DNA from 3 places in the Dactylosporangium sp. NPDC049140 genome. Region 1 is predicted to be linked to each of the others. Evidence: riboswitches for the same ligand, from Rfam matches in the RefSeq annotation. Region 1 holds a riboswitch; each other region holds the start of a gene.

Evidence for each region. Region 1 has a riboswitch for cobalamin ahead of AB0B76_RS21615 (VWA domain-containing protein). Riboswitches for the same ligand answer to the same signal wherever they lie in the genome.
Region 2: linked by a shared signal. The riboswitch ahead of bluB (5,6-dimethylbenzimidazole synthase) and the one ahead of AB0B76_RS21615 (VWA domain-containing protein) in region 1 are both predicted to bind cobalamin.
Region 3: linked by a shared signal. The riboswitch ahead of AB0B76_RS34480 (ribonucleoside-diphosphate reductase subunit alpha) and the one ahead of AB0B76_RS21615 (VWA domain-containing protein) in region 1 are both predicted to bind cobalamin.

The regions. Positions count from the first base shown of each region.
Region 1 covers NZ_JBEZDS010000012.1:143,781-147,045, forward strand. Annotated here, with positions in the region: gene AB0B76_RS21615 (VWA domain-containing protein) at 1-1,731, opposite strand, end outside; cobalamin riboswitch at 1,791-1,916, opposite strand; gene AB0B76_RS21620 (hypothetical protein) at 2,018-2,302, shown strand; gene AB0B76_RS21625 (hypothetical protein) at 2,511-3,265, opposite strand, start outside.
Region 2 covers NZ_JBEZDS010000006.1:261,916-265,180, forward strand. Annotated here, with positions in the region: gene AB0B76_RS13340 (transglutaminase family protein) at 1-58, opposite strand, end outside; gene AB0B76_RS13345 (TrmH family RNA methyltransferase) at 210-731, shown strand; gene AB0B76_RS13350 (alpha/beta hydrolase) at 741-1,625, opposite strand; cobalamin riboswitch at 1,661-1,865, shown strand; gene bluB (5,6-dimethylbenzimidazole synthase) at 1,902-2,522, shown strand; gene AB0B76_RS13360 (hypothetical protein) at 2,526-3,265, opposite strand, start outside.
Region 3 covers NZ_JBEZDS010000027.1:33,205-36,469, reverse strand. Annotated here, with positions in the region: gene AB0B76_RS34480 (ribonucleoside-diphosphate reductase subunit alpha) at 1-1,257, opposite strand, end outside; cobalamin riboswitch at 1,396-1,604, opposite strand; gene AB0B76_RS34475 (DPP IV N-terminal domain-containing protein) at 1,660-3,265, opposite strand, start outside.

The sequences.
Region 1 (3,265 bases):
CACGCCGACCTCGTGGCTCGCGGTCGGCTCGAGCACCAGGGTGGCGTCGTGGCCGCGGAAGGAGACCAGGCCGACCTTGTCCCGGCGCTGGTACGCGTCGCGCAGCAGCGACAGGATCGCGGTCTTCACGACGCCCATCCGCTGCCGGGCGGCCATCGAGCCGGACGCGTCGACGACGAACAGCACCAGGTTCGCCTCGCGGCCGACCTTGACCGCCTCGCGCACGTCGCGGGCCTCGGCGCGGCTCGAACCGCGCATTGCGGCGGCCCGGATCGTGTCGGGCACGTGGATGCTCGTGAGCTTCCCGCCGATCGGGGCGCGGGAGCGCACCACGCGCCCGTGCCGCGACAGGGCGGGCGAGCGCCGGCCCGCGTGGGCGCCGGCCTGGCGGTTCGCGCGGCCCGCGATGCTGAGCAGCTTCGGCTTGTACGGCAGCCCGGCGAACGCGAGCTGCCCCGGCGCCGCGACCCCGGCCGAATCCGGCAGATCCGACGAATCCGAAGTGTCCGATAAATCGGAGTCGCGGGGCGGGTCGGGCTTATCGCTAACGGAGCCATCGGTCGGCTCGGCCGGAGGCCGCTGCTCGGGCGCGACGGGCGGCGGGGGCGGCCCACCGGCGTCGGGCGATTCCGACGTTTCCGAAATGTCGGTCGGGTCCGGCGGAACCGGGTCGTCGTCCGGCGGCGGCGGGGAGCCGCCCGGCGGGTCGTCGTCCGGCCCGGTCTCCTGCTCCAGCACCTCTTCCAGGCGATCCCGGTCGGCCCCCGGCGGGTCGAGCGGATCGCGCCGGCGCCGGTGCGGCAGCGCCAGCCGGGCCGCGTCGCGCACGTCGTCCGTCGTGACCACCGTCCGCCCGTGCCAGGCCGCGAGCGCCACCGCCGTCCGCGCGACCACGATGTCGGCCCGGAGGCCGTCGACGCGGTACGCCAGGCAGATCCGCGCGATCCGGTCGAGCTCCGCGTCCGGCAGCGCCACCCCGCCGATCCGGGCCCGGGCGCCGGCGATCCGCTCGGCGAGCGCGGCGTCCTCGGCCACGTAGCGCCCGGCGAACCCGGCCGGGTCGGCCTCGTACGCCAGCCGCCGCCGCACGACCTCGGCCCGCGGCGCGGCCTCCTGGGGCGCCGTGACCCCGACGACGAGCCCGAAGCGGTCCACGAGCTGCGGGCGCGGCTCGCCCTCCTCGGGGTTCATGGTGCCCACGAGCAGGAAGCGGGCCGCGTGCTTGACCGAGACGCCGTCGCGCTCGACGTGCGCGCGGCCCATGGCGGCGGCGTCGAGGAGCAGGTCGACCAGGTGGTCGGGGAGCAGGTTGACCTCGTCGACGTAGAGGACCCCACGGTGCGCGGCGGCCAGCAGGCCCGGCTCGTAGGCCTTGACCCCGTCGCCGAGGGCGCGCTGCAGGTCGAGGGTGCCGACCACGCGGTCCTCGGTCGCGCCGACGGGCAGCTCGACGAGGGCGGAGCGGCGGCGCTCGGCCCCGGCCCCGGGCGTGTGCGGGCCGTCGGGGCACTCGGGGTCGGGCGCGTCCGGGTCGCAGGCGAAGCGGCAGCCGGCGACCACCCCGACCTCGGGCAGCAGCGCGGCGAGGGCCCGCACGACGGTGGACTTGGCGGTGCCCTTCTCGCCCCGGACGAGCACCCCGCCGATGGCCGGTGAGACCGCCGTGAGCAGCAGCGCGAGGCGCAGGTCGGGCAGGCCGACGACGGCCGAGAACGGGTACGGCGAGGTCACGGGCACTCTTCCCTTCGGCGGGTCCGCGCCCGCGAGGCGGCTGTTGCGTCGGCGGCCCGGAGTCTCCTGACTGCCGGATCGCCGCCGCCCCCCGACCTTCCAGCCGTTGCCGGCCGTGGTCCGAGCTGAGGGGCGACTCCCCGGTCACAGTGGCGGGACCGTCCCGGACTCGCACCGGGTTCCTCCGCAGACCGCTCGCCCGCCATCGTGTCCCACCGGCAACCGGTGCGTCAACGTGGCGCGGTGTGACCCTCACGATCCGGGTCCGCCGGCCGATGGGACGGGCATGCGGCGCGCGTTGGACTCGGCCGCCCAGATCGTACTGTGCGTGCTCCTCGCGGCGGTCGCCCTGATCGCCGCCACGCCGCTGCGGCTGCCGCCGCGGGCCCCGGCGAGCTCGGTCGCGCCGCCGGGCACCCGGGCGATGTGGCTGCGACCGGGGGCCGGGGCCGCCGCGGGCACGATGGCGGCCGCACCGGTCGACGAGTTCCAGCAGCGCGTGGTCGGCGACCCCGGCTTCGCCGACCGGCTGACCCGGCGCATCCAGGCGACCTGCGGCACGGCGCGGTAGGCGGACGTACGAGAGCCCCGCGACACGAGGGGGGAGGGGTGTCGCGGGGCCGGCTCATATATATGGATATCGAGAGCTGTCTCGAGTTAGGCGGTGCGAGGACCCGGAACCGGGCCCCTTCAAGTGGTGCTGAAGCAAGGATGCGGCACGGCACTTGGCGTGGACTTGGCACGCACTTGCGCCGATGTGTCACCCAGGCGACAGGCCGCTACACCATGGATTCGAGGAGGAGCCGCTCGGCCGCGGCCGCGCGGACCTCGGGGGTCTCGATCGGGTCGTCGCGCAGGTAGGCCAGGCGGCGCTCGAGTTTCTCGTCGAGCGGGACGCGGCGCACCGCGATGAGCCGGACGCCGGCCTCGCAGTCCCACAGGCCCTCGGTCAGGGCGCCCGCGCACGCGTCCGGCTCCAGCTCCAGGCGGGCCCGCAGGTAGGCGGCGCGCTCGTACGAGTGCGGGCTGAACCACAGCGAGCGGATGCGCGGCAGGGCCTGGCGGGCGGCGTCGCCGCCGACGCGGGCGAGGCCGTCGGCGAGGCGGTCGTAGCCGCACAGGTCGTCGTCGCGCCGGTCGAGCCAGTCGAGGCCGGCCAGCAGGGCGGGGCCGTCGGACTCGTCGCCCCGGTCGGCCAGGACGCACAGGGCGCTCCAGTACCGCGCCGAGGACGGGTCGGCCGCGGCGTGCCGGGCGGTCTTCAGCGAGTCGACGGACGGCTCCACCAGGCACCCGGTCTCGTCGGCGGCGCTGAGCAGCTCGCCGAGGCCGGTCAGCGGCCCGGGGCCGTGCGCCACGGCGGCGTGGATGCGCTCGTCCCGCGCGGCCCAGTCGCCCCAGGGGGCGGCGGCCGGCAGGTGCAGGGGGCGCCCGGCGCTGGCGAGGCGGTCGGCGGCGACCGGCAGCAGGTCGTCCCACCAGTTCGCGGGCCACGCGGCGGCGACGGTGCCGAGGGCCTCGCGCCAGTAGGGGC
Region 2 (3,265 bases), on a different contig from region 1:
CGGCCTGCACCACCTCGTCGGCGGCGAGGAACTCCGCGCCCCGATCACCCAACGCCACGGTGGAGACGATACCGCCCGGGCATGATGGGGAGCCGTCCGCCGTCGACCCGGACCGCCCGCGCGGAGGTGCGCGCGGCGCTGCAATGACCTACCCTGGGCAGCGGCCCTGTTGCCGTCGATGGCCCGCGTGCGCCGCGAAGCACGCCCCAATGGTGAGCACCGCCATTCGCGTCCGGACCCCGTCCGAGCTGCGCTCCTCCCGCCGTCCCCGCGCCCACCGCTGCTGGGGACACCTCCTCGCCGCCCCGCTGTGGCCCATGCACGGCGTCAACCTCGGCACCCTCCTGCGCACCTGCGACGCCGTCGGGGCCTGTCTCGTCGTCCCGCGGTACCCCTGGATCGACGAGGCCCTCGCCCGCGGCAACACGCTGCGCCGCCCCGCGTGCGTCCACCGCATCGGCGATCCGCTGCGGTGGCTCGCCGCCGAGCGTGCGGGCGGGAGTCGCATCGTGGGCGTCGAGCTCGCCGAGGAGGCCGTGCGCCTCGCCGACCTGCCCGCCGCGCGCCGGCGCACCGTGATGGTGCTCGGCCACGAGTCGACGGGCATCCCGCCCGAGGCCCTCGACCTGCTCGACGGGGCGGTGGAGATTCCGATGGTGGGCAGCGGCGTGAGCCTGAACGTCGCCGTGGCCGGATCCCTCGTGTTGTACAAACTCGCCGGGCTGCTCTGACGCGGCCGCTCAGCCCGCCGGAGGGGCCGCGAGGACCTCGCGTAGCTTCGCGGCGAACTCCTCCGGCTTGCCGGCGTAGCCGAACTCGCCGCCGAGGAAGCCGCCGTGGTGGCTCGGGAACACGGTGGCCGGCCCGCCCAGGAGGGCGGCCATCGCCTCGGCGGTGCGCGCGGTGTACGTCTGCGCCGACTCCTCGCCCACGCCGATCACGATGCGGGCCGGGGACGCGTTCAGGGCCGCGACATCGGGGCGGTAGTCGGTGACCGCCCACGAGTCCCGCGACAGCAGCGGGTCGTCGCGGGTGCCGTCGTCGGCGGTGGACATGCCGAACATCGCCGGGTCCGGGGCCGGCTGCGCGAAGTACTCCTCCGTGAACTCGCCCCGCCACGAGGTCATGGCGATGAACGCGGCCATGCCCGGGCCGCTGCCGCCGGTCTCGTACGCGTCGTTGAACGCGGCCCGCGCCCGGTCCGCGCCGGCCGCGTCGGGCAGGATCGGGTTGATCGGCGGCTCGTGCGCGACGAGCGTGGCGACGTCGTCCGGGTGGGCGCTCACCCACTCCAGCGCGGTCACCGCGCCGCCGCTGCTGGCGAACACGTCGACCGGGCCGGCGCCGAGGTGCGCGGCGAGCCGGTGCAGGTCGGCGGCCTGCTGCTGCGGCGTGTTGTCGGTCCCGCCGTCGGTGCGGGCGCTGCGGCCCAGGCCGCGCGGGTCGTACGTGACGACGGTGCGGTCCGGGAAGTGCGCGGCGAGCGCGCCGAACCCGTCCGCGGTCATCGGCTGGCCGATCATGAACAGCGGCGGCCGTCCGTCCGCCGGCGGCAGCGGGCCGGTGACGTCGTAGACCAGGTCGGCGCCGGGTACGGCGAGCGTGTGCGTCTGCGTCTGCGTCATGCGCCGAGCCTATTGCCTCCTGGTAGCGTGCGGGCCGGCATCAACTGAAGCGAGGTGCCCCGCCGGCGACGGCGGGGAGAATCGGGAAGCCGGTGAGAATCCGGCACGGGCCCGCCGCGGTGACCGGGGAGCCGCCGCCCACACGTGCACGCGTAGCCACTGGCCCGGAAGGGCTGGGAAGGCGGGCGGAGGGGCGACGATCCGGGAGTCCGAAGACCGGCCTCGCGACCGACGGCCCCGGCCTGTCCCGGGGTGTGAGCGCAGCGGGAGCCTGCCTTGACGCATGACCTGTACGACATCATCAACCGCCGCCGCGACGTGCGCGCCGAGTTCACCGGCGCGCCGGTGCCCGGCGAGGCGCTGGACCGGATCCTGACCGCCGCCCACGCCGCGCCAAGCGTCGGGCTGACGCAGCCGTGGGACTTCATCGTCGTCCGCGACCGCGCGCTGCGCGAGGAGTTCCACGCGCACGTGTCCCGCGAGCGCGACGTGTTCGCCGCGACCCTCGACGCCGAGGCGGCCGCGCGGTTCGCCCGCATCAAGATCGACGGGGTGCTGGAGTCCACGCTCTCGGTCGTGGTCACCTACGATGCGGGGCGCGGCGGCCCCGCGGTGCTGGGCCGCCACGCGATCGCCGACGCCGGGCTGTACTCGGTGTGCCTGGCGATCCAGAACCTCTGGCTCGCGGCCACCGCCGAGGGCCTCGGCCTGGGCTGGGTCTCCTTCTACCGCGAGGAGTTCCTGCGCGGCCTGCTCGGCATTCCGGCCGGCGTACGGCCCGTGGCGTGGCTCTGCCTGGGCCCGGTGAGCCGGAGCCACGACGTGCCCGACCTGGAGCGCCACGGTTGGCGCCGGCGCTCCCCGCTGGACCAGGTCCGGCACGAGGACCGCTGGTAGGGCTCAGACCGGGCGCCAGTCGGGGACCTCGTCCGTCGTCGCGCCGGAGGTGACCTGGGCGTTGCCGGTGCCGTCGGGGCGGATCGTGAAGATGTGCCCCCAGGCCTCGTCGTCGTCCAGGTCGCAGTACGCGATCCGGGTCCCGTCGGGGGACCAGGCCGGCATCGTGTGGTGGGAGTCGCTGCCCGCCCGGGGCCTGGTCACCAGCTTCGCCCGCCCGGCCCCCGACGCCGCGGTGCGGTAGATCCCGCCGCCGTAGCCGCTGCCCACGACGAACCGCCCGAACGCGAGCTGGGTGCCGTCCGGCGACCAGTCCGGGCGGGAGTCGTACACCCCGGCGGCGGGCGCGGTGACCGCCGTCGCCGACAGCGTCACCGGGTCGAGCGCAACCAGGCTGCTGCCGCCGGCGGCCAGGTCGACGGCGTAGGCGATCCTCGTGCCGTCCGGCGACCACACCGGCGTGTGCTCGGCGACGCCGGCGGTGCCGGTCAGGTCCGTCAGGTCGGCGCCGTCGACGTCGATGACGCAGATGTCGGTGTCGCCGCCCGACCAGCACTCGTAGACCAGCCGGGTGCCGTCCGGCGACCAGGCCGGGGCGGACGCCGTACCGCTGAACCGCACGACGGCCAGCCCGCCGCCGTCGGCGTCCATCACCCACAGCTGGTCCGCGCCGGCCCCGTAGCGCCGGAACGCGATGTGCGCGCCGTCGGCGGACCAGGCCGGGTCCCGGTCCTCGACCGCCG
Region 3 (3,265 bases), on a different contig from region 1:
CGACAGGTGGATGGTGTTGCGCGGGCCGCCGGTCTGGTTCGACAGGGCGTTGGCGCGGTCCTTGAACGTCATCCAGCCGTTGCCGGTCTGGGCGAGGGTGCGCATCATGCGGCCGTAGAGATCGCGGGCCTTGACGGTGCGCACCGCCTTCTTCTCGGCCGCGCGGTAGGCCGCGTCGAACGCCTCGCCGTAGAGGTCCGGCAGCTCGGGGGCGTCGGTGGGGTCGATCAGCGACCAGTCGCCGTCGGCCTCGACGCGGCGCATGAACTCGTCCGGCACCCAGTTGGCGAGGTTGAGGTTGTGGGTGCGGCGGGCGTCCTCGCCGGTGTTGTCCCGCAGCTCCAGGAACTCCTCGACGTCCGGATGCCACGGCTCCAGATACACGCACGCCGCGCCCTTGCGCCGCCCGCCCTGGTTCACCGCGGCGACACCCGCGTCAAGCGTCTTGAGAAAGGGCACGATGCCGTTGGATATCCCGTTGGTGCCGCGGATGAGTGCGCCCCGCCCGCGCACGCGCGACCACGAGATCCCGATGCCGCCGGAGAACTTCGACAGCCGCGCGACCTGGTGGTAGCGCTCGTAGATGGAGTCGAGCTCGTCCCGGGGCGAGTCGACGAGGAAGCACGACGACATCTGCGTGTGCCGGGTGCCGGAGTTGAACAGCGTCGGGGAGCTCGGGAGGTAGGCCAGGGAGGACATGAGGCGGTAGAACCCGATCGCCTCGCCCGGGGTCTGCGACAGGCCGCAGGCCACGCGCAGCAGCCAGTACTGCGGCGTCTCCACGACCAGGCGGGCCTCGGGGTGGCGCAGCAGGTAGCGGTCGGCGACCGTACGCAGGCCGAAGTACTCGAACCGCAGGTCCCCGTCGAGGTCGACGGCGTCGTCGAGCTTGCGCGCGCTCGCTGCGACGAACGCGGCGGTGTCGTCGCCGATCAGGCCGAGCTGGTGGCCGTAGCGGATCGACTGGCTGAAGCTCGCGACGCCCTGGCCGCGCACCTCCTTGTCCACGTACGCGGCCAGCAGCCGCGCGGCCAGCCGCGAGTACTGCGGCTCCTCCCCGATGAGCTCCGCCGCCGTCTGGATCGACAGCTTGTCCAGCTCGGCGGTGCTCGCCCCGTCGTACAGCCCGCTGATCGTGCGGGTCGCGACGCGCAGCGGGTCGACCTCGTCCAGGTCACCGGCCCACCGCTCGACCGCGCGCACGATCTTGTTCACGTCAACGGCCTCGGTGTCGCCGTTGCGCTTGCGTACCTGCATCCGCGTGCCCTTTCTCGCCTCAGGTCGGAGGGCCGAAGGAGCGCGCGGAGACGCCGCCGGGACCCCTGCGGCGGCATGCGGCCAGGGTCCGGCTCGTGGCGTCGGCCGTCCCGCGCGGCCTTCGACCGCCGCGCACCGGGCGGTGCGCGGCGCGCTGGCAGGTCTTCGGACTCGTGGGCGCCGAGCGCATGCCTACTGACCGTCGCTTCCCAGGCCTGATCGGGCCCAGTGCACATGACGGCGATCGTTCCCACTGACCGCTGCGGGGCAGTCCCGGACTCGCACCGGGTTCCCTCTTGCCTCGGCCGCCCTGGGCGGGCGGCCGAACCAGCTGTGGTCATCACTATATATAGGGCCGCCCGAGAATTGGAAACACCAGATGTCGTGTCGGCGTGTCGCGGCTCAGGCGAACATCTCGGCGAGCATCTCCGGGCCGACCGGGATGGCGGCGGGGCGGTAGGCGGGCGGCGGGGTGCCCATCAGCTCGCGCACCAGGAAGTCCCAGCAGCGCTTGCGCACGTACGCGAGGCAGTCCAGGAACGTGTGCTCGGCCCCGGGCACGATGAGCAGCTCGAAGTCCTTGTCCGCGGCGATGAGCCGGTCGGCCAGGCGCAGCGTGTGGTCCGGATGGACCTGGTCGTCGAGCTCGCCGTGGACGAGCAGCAGCGGGCCGGCCAGCCGGGCGGCAAGGTCCACATTGGACGTCCGGGCCCAGGCGTCCGGGTCGTCCGCGCCGTCGTAGGACTCCACGAAGCCGGCGTTGAAGCAGCGGGCGTCGTGCGAGCCGGCCAGCGCGACGCCGGCCCGGTACACCTCGGGGAAGTCCAGCATCGCCCGCGCCGCGGCGAACCCGCCGCCGGAGTGCCCGAACGCGCCGACCCGGTCGAGGTCCATCCACGGCCGGTCTGCGGCGAGTTGCCGCAGCGCGGCGACGTGGTCGGCCAGGCCCCCGGCGTCGCCGAGGCGGCCGTAGGAGGCGTCGTGGAAGGCCTTGCCGCGCCCCGGGGTGCCGCGCCCGTCGAGCGCGACGACCACGAACCCGAGCGCGGCGAGGGGCTCGGCGTCCAGGCCCATGCCGCCGGGGTCGAAGCCGGGCTCGACCCGGCCGACCTGCGGGCCCGGGTAGAGGCTGTCCACGACCGGGTAGCGGCGCGCGGGGTCGAAGCCGTGCGGGCGGTACAGCACCCCGTAGACGTCCGTCACGCCGTCGGCCGCCTTGACGCGGAAGCGCTCGGGCGGGGTCCAGCCGGTGGCCTCGAGCCGGGTGATGTCGGCCCGCTCGAGCTCGACCAGCACGCGCCCGGTCCAGTCGCGGACGGTGGTCACCGGCGCGGTGTCCACCGTGGACGCGCTGTCGACGAAGTACCCCCGGTGCCCGGGCAGCGTCACGACGTGGTCGAGCTCGTCGTCGGTGAGCCGGGCGAAGCCGGTGCCGTCCAGGCCGGCCCGGCACACGGTGCGCCGGTACGGGTCGGCCTCGACGAGGCCGGCGGCGGTGAAGTACACCGTGCGCTCCGCCTCGTCGACGTGCAGGATCTGCCGCACCGACCAGGGCCCGGAGGTGACCCGGCCCAGCGGCGCGCCGGTGTGCCGGTCGTAGCGGTACAGGTGGCCGGAGCCGTCACGCTGGGAGTACCACAGCACCTCGTCGGCCAGCACGCGCACGATCGGCGGCTCGTAGGCCCACTGGTTGGGCTCCACCCGGGTCGCGCCGGCCTCGCTGAGCACGGTGGTGACGGCGCCGGTGGCCGGGTCCAGGCGGTGCAGCGCGAGGGTGTGGCGGTCGCGGGGCTGGCCGAGGAAGTACACGGCCGAGCCGTCCGCGGCCCACCAGGCCCACTTGATCATGATGGGTGACAGCTGCGGCATGAGCAGGGGCTCGGTCTGCGCGCGGACCACCGTGCCGGTCGCGACGTCCAGCACCACGAGCTCGGCGAGCGGGAGATGCTCGTCGCCGGGGTAGGCGTACCGCTGCGGGTGCGTGCGCGGCGGGCCGCCGTCGGCCGGC